4 regions of the Solibacillus sp. FSL W8-0372 genome follow, and region 1 is predicted to be linked to each of the others. Evidence: riboswitches for the same ligand, from Rfam matches in the RefSeq annotation. Region 1 holds a riboswitch; each other region holds the start of a gene.
The links. A riboswitch is a leader RNA that binds a small molecule or an ion and turns the genes downstream of it on or off. The one in region 1 is predicted to bind S-adenosylmethionine.
Positions count from the first base shown of each region.

Region 2: another riboswitch for S-adenosylmethionine. It lies ahead of MKY13_RS18305 (bifunctional homocysteine S-methyltransferase/methylenetetrahydrofolate reductase); the one in region 1 lies ahead of metK (methionine adenosyltransferase).
Region 3: another riboswitch for S-adenosylmethionine. It lies ahead of MKY13_RS01605 (O-acetylhomoserine aminocarboxypropyltransferase/cysteine synthase family protein); the one in region 1 lies ahead of metK (methionine adenosyltransferase).
Region 4: another riboswitch for S-adenosylmethionine. It lies ahead of metA (homoserine O-succinyltransferase); the one in region 1 lies ahead of metK (methionine adenosyltransferase).

Region 1 is NZ_CP150204.1:2,875,499-2,878,707, forward strand. Features, by position in the region: gene MKY13_RS14600 (gamma carbonic anhydrase family protein) at 1-513, shown strand; gene metK (methionine adenosyltransferase) at 620-1,816, opposite strand; SAM riboswitch class I at 2,078-2,193, opposite strand; gene pckA (phosphoenolpyruvate carboxykinase (ATP)) at 2,394-3,209, shown strand, end outside.
Region 2 is NZ_CP150204.1:3,587,050-3,590,258, forward strand. Features, by position in the region: gene MKY13_RS18305 (bifunctional homocysteine S-methyltransferase/methylenetetrahydrofolate reductase) at 1-1,638, opposite strand, end outside; SAM riboswitch class I at 1,748-1,845, opposite strand; gene hemG (protoporphyrinogen oxidase) at 1,942-3,209, opposite strand, start outside.
Region 3 is NZ_CP150204.1:320,623-323,831, forward strand. Features, by position in the region: gene MKY13_RS01600 (DASS family sodium-coupled anion symporter) at 1-730, opposite strand, end outside; SAM riboswitch class I at 1,087-1,201, shown strand; gene MKY13_RS01605 (O-acetylhomoserine aminocarboxypropyltransferase/cysteine synthase family protein) at 1,318-2,622, shown strand; gene MKY13_RS01610 (hypothetical protein) at 2,810-3,208, shown strand.
Region 4 is NZ_CP150204.1:1,762,101-1,765,309, reverse strand. Features, by position in the region: gene MKY13_RS08675 (ABC transporter ATP-binding protein) at 1-631, shown strand, start outside; gene metA (homoserine O-succinyltransferase) at 818-1,759, opposite strand; SAM riboswitch class I at 1,950-2,058, opposite strand; gene MKY13_RS08665 (hypothetical protein) at 2,307-2,609, opposite strand; gene MKY13_RS08660 (hypothetical protein) at 2,711-3,209, opposite strand, start outside.

The DNA of each region.
Region 1 (3,209 bases):
ATGATATACCCTTATAAAGATAAATCACCAACTATTCACCCAACTGCCTACATTGCTGATTATGCAACAATTACAGGCGATGTGACAATAGGGGAAAATACTTCCATTTGGTTTAATACAGTCATACGCGGCGATGTGAATAAAACAATCATTGGAGATCGTGTTAGTATTCAGGATTTAAGTTGTCTTCACCAAAGCCCTGCAGCTCCACTCATTATTGAAGATGAAGTTACAGTAGGTCATCAAGTAACATTACATAGCTGTACAATAAGAAAACGTGCTTTAATCGGCATGGGTTCCATCATTTTGGATGGTGCAGAAATAGGCGAAGGAGCATTTATTGGTGCAGGTAGTCTCGTACCACCTGGAAAAGTAATTCCTCCCAATTCACTTGCTATGGGGCGCCCAGCAAAAGTTGTACGTGAAGTAAATGCAGAGGACCGGGCAGATATGGATCGCATAATTAATGAATACGTAGCGAAGGGACAATACTACAAATCATTACAGAAATAACATTTCGCTATCAATCCAATTATTTACAATATAAAGGAAGGAAGTATATTATTCTCCATAATAACAGAAAAGGAGCCGTCCATTTGACTGAACGCTCCTTCCTTCTTTAAATTCCGGCTTTTTCTTTAAGTTCTGCCGCTTTATCTGTATTTTCCCATGGTACATTGATGTCAGTACGACCGAAGTGTCCATATGCTGCTGTTTGTTTATAGATTGGACGGCGTAAATCCAACATTTTAATAATTCCTGCTGGGCGTAAATCAAATAGCTCTCGAACCCATTCTACGATTTTGGAAGATTCTACTTTACCAGTTCCGAATGTATCTACCGCAATTGATACTGGTTGTGCAACACCGATTGCATAAGCCAATTGAACTTCAGCACGATCCGCTAAGCCTGCAGCAACGATGTTTTTTGCAACATAACGAGCTGCATATGCTGCTGAACGGTCCACTTTCGTTGCATCCTTACCAGAGAATGCACCACCACCGTGACGTGCGTAACCACCGTACGTATCTACGATAATTTTACGACCTGTTAGACCAGCATCTCCTTTTGGACCACCAATTACAAAACGACCTGTTGGATTAATAAAATATTTAGTTGCTTCATCTAATAACTCAGAAGGAACTACTGGTTTAATAACATGTTCTTTAATATCCGTTTGAATTTGCTCCAATGTCGCTTCTTCATCATGCTGTGTTGAAATAACGATTGTATCCACACGAACAGGCTCATTGTTTTCATCATATTCGATTGTTACTTGTGTTTTACCATCCGGACGTAAATATTCCAATTCTCCTGATTTACGTACTTCTGTTAAACGACGAGCTAATTTGTGAGCTAAAGAAATAGGCATCGGCATAAGTTCCGGTGTTTCGTTACATGCGTAGCCGAACATTAAACCTTGGTCTCCAGCACCGATTGATTCTAATTGATCTTCTGTCATTGAACCTTCGCGCGCTTCTAACGCCTGATCTACACCTTGTGCAATATCCGGTGATTGTTCACCAACTGCAACAAGTACAGCTAAGTTTTCTGCGTCAAAACCATATTTTCCGCGCGTATAGCCAATCTCTGCTACCGTATCACGGATAATACCTTTCATATCTACATAAGTAGAAGTTGTAATTTCACCAGATACTAATACTAAGCCTGTTGTTACCGTAGTTTCACAAGCTACACGTGCATTTGGATCTGCTGCTAAAATTGCGTCTAAAATGGCATCCGAAATTTGATCGCAAATTTTATCTGGATGTCCTTCCGTTACACTTTCTGATGTAAACAGTCGACGATTTTTCATGTCATTTCCTCCTAATTCACTTTGGCAATTGTTTTTATTGATACGGTACTCATTACCCATGTCCGTTATATTGCGTCTTACACCGTGGCATAATAGCATTATTAACGTCAAGCTTTATTTGCTTTAACACGAGGGTCTGAAAGGCTGTAACTATATAATTTTCGCTCAATACGAAATTGTAAATTCAAATAAAAAAATCCTTTCACTCATAACCGTGTTCATCACACGTGAGGAAAGGATATTACGTTTCGTTACCTTTCACTCTTATCGTTCAAGGGAAATTTTGCCCTTGCATCAGGTTGGCACCAACACGTATAAAATATACGCAGGTTGCCGGGTTTCATAGGGCCTGCCCCTCCACCAGCTCGGGATAAGAGTATCCGTTCAATTACACATCCTACATAAAAAAATTAGTGCTGTCAATAAATTTTGTCTGATTTTAAACAGTTAAAAATTCCACAAAAAAATAATTCATAATTAGTATAGATTATATCCTTCAATGTGTTATACTATTTTTGAATTAATAACAACTCCCCTACTATAAGGGAATACTATAAAAAAGGATGGTATTTAATAGATGAATTCGGTAGAAATTGCTAACGAGCTGAAAGAACTTTTAAACGGGGAAAACATCAAAACTCAATTATCTGTTCCACAATTAGTTGAAAAAGCTACATCACGTGGAGAAGCAATGTTAACTGTTGATGGCGCATTACGTGCTGAAACAGGTAAATATACTGGTCGATCACCTAAAGATAAATATATCGTTGAAGAGGAAAACTCTAAAGATAAAATTGATTGGGGTAAAGTTAACCGTCCTATCTCTTCAGAAGTATTTGATAAGCTTTATGTCAAAGTTGTAAACTACCTAAAAGAACGCGATGAATTATTTGTATTCAACGGTTTTGCGGGTGCTGACAAAGACTCTCAATTATCGATTAAAGTAATTAACGAATATGCTTGGCATAACCTATTCTGTCATCAATTATTCATCCGTCCTACAGCAGAAGAATTAGCTGCACATGTTGCTGACTTTACAATTGTTTCTGCTCCAAACTTTAAAGCAGATCCTGAAGTAGATGGAACTGGTTCGGAAACATTTATTATAACATCAATTGAAAAGAAAATCATCTTAATCGGTGGTACTGAATATGCTGGCGAAATGAAAAAATCAATTTTCGGGATTATGAACTATTTGTTGCCTGAACAAGGTATTTTCCCAATGCACTGCTCAGCTAACGTTGGCGAAAAAGGCGACGTTGCCCTGTTCTTCGGTTTATCAGGAACTGGTAAAACAACTTTATCAGCGGATTGCGACCGCAAATTAATCGGGGATGATGAACACGGTTGGTCTGATAATGGTGTTTTCAACATTGAGGGTGGATGCTACGCA
Region 2 (3,209 bases), 710 kb from region 1:
AAGTACTTCATCGGACAATTTAATGCCTGGTACTTCATGATGTAAAAATTCCGCGCTGCGTGAAGATGTAAGTGGCATAATCCCGATATAAATCGGTGTTTCCAAATGCTTTGTTGCCTCGTAGATTTCGATAATCTTTTCTTTCGTATAAACCGGCTGTGAAATAAAGTAATCTGCACCATGCTCGATTTTCTTCTCTAAACGAGCTACAGCACGGTCCAATACACGGACATTCGGATTAAAGGCAGCAGCCACAGAAAAATCCGCCTGTTTTCGCAGCGATTTCCCAGTAAAAGAGCTGCCTTTATTTAGCTGCTTAATAAGTGAAATAAGCTCCATTGACGAAACATCATAAACGCTCGTCGCCCCCGGGAAATCCCCCACTTTTGTCGGGTCCCCAGTGATGACTAAAATATCGTGAAGTTCCAGCGCATCAAGTCCCATTAAATGTGACTGGAGCCCAATTAAATTGCGGTCACGGCACGTTAAATGCGGCAATGAACGAATTCCATGCTCTTTTAAAATCGCAGCCATTGCGATATTACTGATGCGCGGGGATGCAAGTGAGTTATCCGCCATCATAATGACATCGGCTCCCGCTTTTGCCAGTTGTTTTGCTCCTTCGACAAACCCGTCAATTTCCAGATGACGCGGTGTATCAAGTTCCACAATAACAGAACGTTCACGTTTTGCTTTTTCATGGAGCGGCTCTTGCTTACGTGGCTCCGGAATACGGACAAATTGTGTATGCCCTGGTTTTTCTTCTTTCGTTTCAATTGGTTGCATATTCGCCAGACGTTGTTTTACCGCCGCAATATGCTTCGGTGTCGTCCCACAACAACCGCCAATTAAACGGACACCTTGATTTACGAGTTCAACGGCCGCACGTGCGAAATAATCCGTTTCTGATTCATAGACAACACGACCATCTTCAATATCTAATAACGAAGCATTCGGGTAAGCTGATAAAAAAGCCTTGTTCGGTAAGTTGACTCCTTCAAACGCTTGAATTGTATGGAAAGGACCTAACCGGCAGTTACTCCCAACAATATCTGCACCTAACCTTTCCAAATCATGAAATGCTTCATTTAAAGACATTAAATTTTGAAGAACACCTGGTTCCTGCATTGTCACTTGAGCAATGATCGGTAAATCGGTCATTGAACGTAATAGGTGGACACAATGCGATAATTCTTCAAAATCGTAATACGTTTCCAATAAGAATCCATCCGGTTCGCCAGCTAGTAATACTTCCACTTGCTCTTGAAAGGCAGTTAAGATTTCATCTAATGTTGCATCACTTTTTCGAATCCCTCGAATACCTCCGATTGTTGCCAGAACATACTGCCCTCCCGGAGCAGCTGCACGCTTCGCAATCTTCAGCGCAGCTTCGTTAAATTCTTTTACTCGATTTTCAAAACCATATCGAGCTAACTTAATCGCATTCGCTCCATATGTATTTGTTTGAATAATATCTGCACCTACAGCAATATATTCACTATGAATTTTCTCGATAATTTCAGGTCGTGCAATATTCATTTCCTCATGGCAGTAATCCAACCCATAAGAATAAAGTAAAGTTCCAATTGCTCCGTCCGCCGTTAAAACGCGTGTTTTTAAATCTTGTAATAAACCCAATTATTTCACTCCATTATTCACAGTATTTTCAGTATATTTTTAATACAAAAAAGCCTTCTTTCACTAAGCAAAAGAAGGCTTGATAGTTGTCAGTCGTCAACTTAATCCCTTCTCATCTTCTGGCTATCGCCACTGGATTTAGCACCTGACATAATGTTGGTTGCTGAAGTTTCAACGGGCCAGTCCCTCAACTTCTCTCGATAAGAAATTTTATGAATTTTTCAAAAAATTTAAAATTATTTAAGCTATCATATCGTTATCTAAATAAGACGTCAATACCCTTTAGCCTAATAAAGTATTTCTTTACATAATTCGTGCAATAATTTGTTCCGCCGTTTTTTTACCGTTTTGAATACAAGCGCCGATCCCTACCCCAAAGTACGAACATCCAGCTAAAAGCAGGTTCGGATAGTGCACTTCTAAATAGTCCACAACTTTAGATAACGCTTCATTATGCGCTAAATCATAGCGGGGCATCTGATTAATCCATTTCGTTACATTTACGACGGTTGGTTTCGCTTCAATACCCAAACTTAAACGAATATCCTCCATTGCGACTTTCTCCAACTCTTCATCTGACATGGCTGCCAGTTCTTCATAACGCGGATTAATATTTTTATAAAATAAACGAACGAGCAGATTCCCTTCTGCTGAAGTATGCTTCCATTTACGACTTGTCCAAGTAGATGCATTACACACTAAATCACTATTATGGGAAACGATGAAACCTGTACCATCTGCCGGTAAAACACTATCCGGTACATCAAAGCCAACATACATCGTTAATGCAGATGCTGTTGTAAACTTTTCTAACTGTCTATCCAATTTGTCATCTTGCAATAAAGTACGTACTGTATTATTCGGTACAGCAAGGACCACAATATCCGCTATAATCGTTTCGTCTTCTAATACAACTTTATACTGTTCCCCTACTTTTTGTATTTGCTCAGTTGCAGCTTTTTTTATGAATTCCACTTCCGGCAATTGCTCTTCAAGGTGGTCAATTAATGAAGATAAACCTTTTTCGAAAGATATAAATTTCTTATCCGCTGCTTTTTCAAACTGCTCGCGATTAGCTTCAAAGCCTTTCATAATCGATCCATAATTATTTTTATAATCAACTAAATACGGTAGCGTTGACGCTAAGCTCAGCTGGTATAAATCTCCCGAATATACCCCTGCCAATACAGGAGCAATTTGTTTTCGCACAATTTCTTCACCTAAAAAATATTCCAAAAATGCACCAATGGAACTTTCCTTCGTAAAATCTGTATTTGGAATGTCTATATCCTGTAATGCTCTTTTCTTTCCTTCTTCTGAAATTAACGTGCTCGACATAAGTGATTCCACGCTCATCGGAATCCCGAATGTAGACCCCGCGGGAATAGCATGTAGCTCATTATTAGTATGAATGTAGGAAATGCCTGTTTCGTTATAAACAAGCTTCGATTCAAAGTTAAGTTCCTTCACAAGCTCTAACACATTCGGATGGCGGGCAACAATGGAATCCGCGCCGGTTTCCATAATAAACCCTCCTTCATGTACGGAATGTATTTTTCCACCTAAATAAG
Region 3 (3,209 bases), 1.4 Mb from region 1:
TGACTGAAAACGGCGCGGCATACATAAACCACTTGCCCCAAGAAATATCGACTCCAAATTCAGAGTTAATAAAACCAAGTGCTACTAAGTTTTGCGCTGCAGCAGTTTTAATCCCCACATTCCAAATTGAAACAGCTTGGGTAGCGGTAATAACTAACAACGCTGCAAGTCTACTTTCTTTAGATAATCCAAAAGCCGCAACAACCCCTAATAGAATAGGGACAACTGCACCAGCACGAGCAGTCGCGCTTGGTACAACAAAAGCTAATACAATTGCTACTAAAATAGCCCCTACTACTAATGCTTTCGTTTTTGTTCCAACTAATGATAAAACCCACAGTGCAATACGCTTATGAAGGTTCGTTATTTGCATGGCAGCTGCTAAAAATAATGCAGCCCCGACTAACGCAACCGAGGAACTACTAAATCCACCTAACGCTAATTTTAACGCTTCTTTAGTGCCCATTTGTACGGAAGGATCTTCCATACTCGGAGCCAAACCTAATAAAACAGCGATGGCAGCTAATATCATTGCAGAACTAACCGGATAGGCTACCGCTTCGGTTACCCATAATATAACGGCAAATGCTAAAATAGCTAATGCTCGTTGTCCAACAACGGGAAGATCTCCACCACTATTTGGAAGTAAAACAATGGTAATGAGTGCTGCAAACGCTAAAACTATCCATAATGGTTTTAAATTTCGTTTACTTGTCGCTTCTGTTGCCATACTTAACGCCTCACTTCGTTTAAAGTTTTAGTTAAATAATAAATTAATAAGACAAAATATACCCATTCTTCTAAAAGTAAAATATATTCTTTATTTCCAATTGCAAGGGAAATCCCTTAACAATTATGATTATAGCACTTCCAAAAAATGATACATGTTAATATTTGGTGAATAAATATATTGAGAAAAATTTTGTTTTAAGCAGAAATTGTATAGAATAGTATAATAATTTTAGTGTGGGAAGATAAAATATTTTTATGAATTAATTTAAAATCAGAAAATTTTAATTTTTCGGTTGACTTATAGAATTACTCTGCTTTATACTGAGAATCAACGATGGAACATAAATCACATATCTCTTATCAAGAGCGGCGGAGGGAATAGGCCCTGAGATGCCCGGCAACCAGTAAGTGATGAACTGACTAAGGTGCTAAATCCTACAAAATGGACAATCATTTTGAAAGATAAGAGGAGGCAAACTTGCTCATGCGCAACCCTCTTCTTAACTGAAGAGGGTTTTTTTCATTTAAAAAATCCTCCTCAAAAACACCGATTTCACCATCGAATAATTTTAGGAGGTTATTAGAGTGACGAATTTAAGACCAGAAACTTTATTATTGCACGGGGGGCAAAAGCCAGATCCTGTAACGGGGGCGATTGCAGTTCCTGTATATCGTACAACTGCCTATGCATTCAATGACACTGCTCATGCGCAACGTCTATTTGCATTACAGGAAACTGGCAATATTTATTCTCGTATTATGAATCCTACAGTGGGGGCATTTGAAGAACGGGTTGCTTTACTTGAGGGGGGCACAGCTGCAGTAGGGCTTTCATCTGGCGCAGCAGCAGTGGCATTCTCCATTTTAAATGTAGCCGGTGCAGGAGATGAAATTGTTGCTGCTGGTTCTCTGTACGGAGGAACATACAATTTATTCGCAACTACATTGCCTCGCTACGGCATTACAGTAAAATTTGTGGATGAATCAGATCCTGCAAACTTCCAAGCGGCGATTACTGATAAAACGAAGGCGATCTTCGCTGAAATAATCGGAAATCCAAGCTTGAAAGTACTCGATATTGAAGCAGTAGCAAACATCGCTCATGACAATGGTCTTCCGTTATTAATAGACAGCACATTTGCTTCCCCATATGGAAGTAATCCGATTGAATTCGGCGCGGATGTTGTCATTCATTCTGCAACAAAATGGATTGGCGGTCATGGAACGACGATCGGTGGGATTGTCGTTGATGCTGGAAAGTTTGACTGGACACAAGGAAGACATCCAGGATTTACAGAACCGGATACTTCTTACCATGGTCTACGCTACGGAATTGACACAGCAGGCGCTGCATTTGCGACAAAGCTTCGTGTTCAACTATTGCGTGATTTTGGTCCAACATTATCTGCTGACGCGGCATTTAATTTCCTACAAGGACTAGAAACGCTTCATTTGCGTATTGTCCGTCACAATGAAAACACACAAAAAGTTGCCGAGTATTTAAGAAACCACCCATTTGTGGAATACGTAAATTACAACGGTTTTGAAGATTTTGAGACACATGATTTGGCGAAAAAATATTTGAAAAACGGCTTCGGATCAATCATTACGTTCGGCATTAAAGGTGGACGTGAAGCAGGGCGCCAAGTAATTGATAACGTGGAATTATTCTCGCATGTAGCAAACGTTGGGGATGCTCGTTCATTAATTATCCATCCTGCGAGCACAACGCACCAACAGTTATCTGCTGAAGAATTAAAAACTGCCGGCGTATCGGAAGAGCTCATTCGCTTATCGATCGGGTTAGAAGCAGCAGAAGATATTATCGCGGATTTAGAACAGGCATTAGCGAAAGTTGCGGCTGAAGTAGGCGCAGAGACAAACGTATAAAACTTAAAAAAAGCTTAGCTTTTCCCATTCGAGAAGCTAAGCAATTTTTAGAAAATTAATTCCTACTAATTATATAAGTTTTATTGACAAAGTTAATACCTAGTAATACAATTGGAATAATAAAACTACCAACCAAAATATTTGAAATAATGTTGCAGCATTATTGAAGGAAAAGGAGTTGTTCGACATGGGGAAAGTATACAGTGCACAAAATGTAGCAGCCTACATTATTTATGAATTAAACGAAGTAAAGGAATATGTAAATGCTTGTGCAATTCAGCAAATTTTAGCGGATGTAAATGTCATGTGGCAAAAGGTTTTTGGGCATAGTGCTTTCTCGGAACAAACTCACAATCTGGAAACAACAGGCTATGTCATAAAGGAAGTTGCTGAGGAGTATAACGTTCATGGAAGTGCGCATATTTTAACTCCAGCACGCGAATGGTTTTTAAAATATGGTGAGTTCCAGTTAGTGCAACGCCCATATGCGGTGCCAAACTACTCCGTAAAAGAAGAACTTGTTATGACAAAAATTTTAAATGCGCATCGTTTACGCGTATATAATTCTGTAAATGTAGCAGTATAAA
Region 4 (3,209 bases), 1.1 Mb from region 1:
CAACGGCTATATTTGGCCGAACAATGGTAAAGTGCAAGTACTAGGTGAAACTTTCGGCAATACATATATCCCTACTCTCCGAACACGCATCGGCTGGGTAAGCAATGCAATGATTGACAGCTTCAACTGGCAGGATAATGCCATTGAAATTGTGCTTAGCGGAAAATTCGGTGCGCTCCGTCTATTTAATGACGTGTCCGATACAGAAATTGAGCAGGCACTATCCTTTATGAGACAGTTTCACTGCGATCATTTGGCGAATAAATCTTTTGAGCATTTATCGCAAGGTGAACGACAACGTGTACAAATTGCACGTGCTTTAATGGCAGAACCAGAAATATTAATATTGGATGAACCATGCGGCGGACTCGATCTTATAGAGCGGGAAAACTTACTGCAAAAGATTGAGCAAATAGCACAAGGCAATCACTGCCCTACACTTATTTATGTAACGCACCATGTAGAAGAAATTTTGCCTTGTTTCAGCCATGTACTGTTAATGAAAGATGGTGAAAGCGTAGCTGCAGATACTCGCGAAGTTATATTGAATGAACAATTGCTAAGTGATTTTTTTGGCCGTGAAGTAAGTTTGCAAATACAACAAGAACGTGCATGGATTGCAGTGAAATAGAAGTGAGCGGCTGAGCTATAACCCAAAAATTGATTTCCATTCCGGGACGCTTTCCGCGGGCACGGCCTGAGCCTGTAGTCTCAGGCGTCCGTGCTCCTGCGGTTACTCGTCGCAAAAAATTTTGCTTTTCCCGCTGGAGTCTCCCTCCATTCCAATCAATTTTTTATTTCTTTCCTAGCCATTTTTTTAAATATGATATTCGATATTTTCCTCAACAAAGTGCCATTCATAAGGTGTTTCTTGGTATACGTAATAGTTTAACCAGTTGTAGAACAATAGATGTGAATGGGCACGCCATACATTTTTTGGAGCATTTTGCGGGTCATTATTTGGGAAGTAATTAATTGGAACTTCCGTATTTTCTGGATCCTTTTCAACATCTCGGAAATATTCGTCCGATAGAGTCGTCGCATCATACTCTAAATGGCCTGTAATCATGATGTGCTTATTGTTTTTTGATTGAACGATAAATACCCCCGCATCGTCCGAATAGCTGAGCAGACGCAAATCTGGGTGCGCACGGACTTCGTCAATCGAGACAGATGTATGACGTGAATGAGGCGCAACATATTCATCACTGAAGCCTCGTACTAAATCGACCGTTAAATCGGTAATCACATGTGAATAGACGCCGGAGCATTTTTTAGGCAGCTCAAATTTCCCGATACCGAAATGATGATACAGTGCAGCTTGTGCTCCCCAACATATATACATAATTGATGTAACATTTTGATCGGCCCAATCCATTACATCGGTAATTTCCTTCCAGTATCCAACATCTTCAAATTGCATTTTCTCTACCGGTGCACCTGTGATAATCAAACCATCATATCGGCGGTGTTTAATTTCATCGAATGTTTGATAGAACGTATCTAAATGTGATTTGGAAACATTTTTTGATTCATATGTAGCGGTATTTAAAAATGTCACATCTACCTGTAGTGGTGTATTTCCGAGTAAACGCAATAATTGGAGCTCGGTTTTTTCTTTTTCCGGCATTAAATTGAACACTAAAATATTCAAAGGTCGAATTTGCTGAGTTTTCGCCCGGTCTTCCTCCATAACGAAAATTTTCTCTTTTCTCAGTAGCTCACCGGCCGGTAAATGTTTCGGAATATTAATCGGCATTACACTGTCCCCCTCTAATCTTTCTAAATAATCTTAGTTTCATAACGAAAGCTATTTCAAGCTTCTTTCCTTTCAAGTAAATCATAATAGCCGCAGGGGTTTGATTATTGGAGCAAGTACCTTCATACTTGCTGAAAAAACAAAAAACCCCTCATTCCAGCACAACAGAAATGAGAGGTTAATATACCCGTTCTTATCTGCCAAGGACTTTGCCTTGCTGGAAGTAGCACCTTTCTAGTTATACTAGAGGTTGCTGAAGCATCTACGGGCCAAGTTCCCTCCGCTTCTCTTGATAAGACTATTAAATTGACACTAGTGTAACACGGTAGCGTAAGTTTTGCAATAATTCAAAAAAATATATAAAACAAATACTGTCATGACCACACTTATACCTCAATAATTTAATTATATTTAATTAGGAGTACTTTTATATAAATTATTTAACTTCTTATTAAATCTAAATAATTTCCATAATAAATCATACTTCTGGAAAAAAGAAACGTATTGTATTTTAACGATAAAAAAACAACCCTCTTTTGAAGGTTGCTCAACTTCCGATATTGTAGTTGATCATCATTTCTTTTAATATATAAAACACTTTTACTAGCTCTCTAATTGCAGCATTTGCATTATTTCTATCTCTTATATTCCCACCACTATAATAATCTAACATATAATCCGCAACTAATTGACTTTGTATTATAAAGTCGAAAGCCATGCTAGTAAATATCATAAATAAAACTGCAAATACAAAATATGCAGTTGTGTGGGTTCCATTAATAATATAGTTATAAGCATCTCTATCAACAAAAGTGGGCTTATCTTCTAGGGGATAAGGAACAGGGAACAAGCACAACACACTTTACTCTTAATAGCTATATGGGCAGGTCTCCTGACATTGCTTCATCCTACTCGTTCTATCTGTTTTAAATAGTTAGTAATAAACTTTCTTCAGCATTCTTTCTGTCCGTTTCCCTCATATATGAAATAAGGTGAATCAACCTTTAATTGTTTACTGATAAATCTCTTATAGTTCTCTTCAAGAACTTTTTCAAAACTGTTCACTATGCGACTAATATCTTCAAGTTTGCCTGTTTCTTCAAATATCTTTTTCACTTTATAATCCAATCTTCTTGAATAGTTGGTTAGATACTCTCTGGCTACAGCCATCAACTGTTCTTCTAAATCCCAGCCTTCGTTAAAGTCATTTATAAGTCCTTCACGAAGGACTCTTTCAAGTCCTTCAATAAATTCTTTATAACTACCAACCTTACCTATGCTTTCTAGAATTTCTTTTTCATCGTAGTTTCGTATAGGGTCTCCCCAATGCATAATTTCTAAGTCAAATTCTAAGTTTCGTACAATTTGAGACAATAACACTCTCATCTCTTCAACTAGTTTTTTATCCCAAGAATACTTAATACCTATGATCTTAAAAGCTTGGTCATAG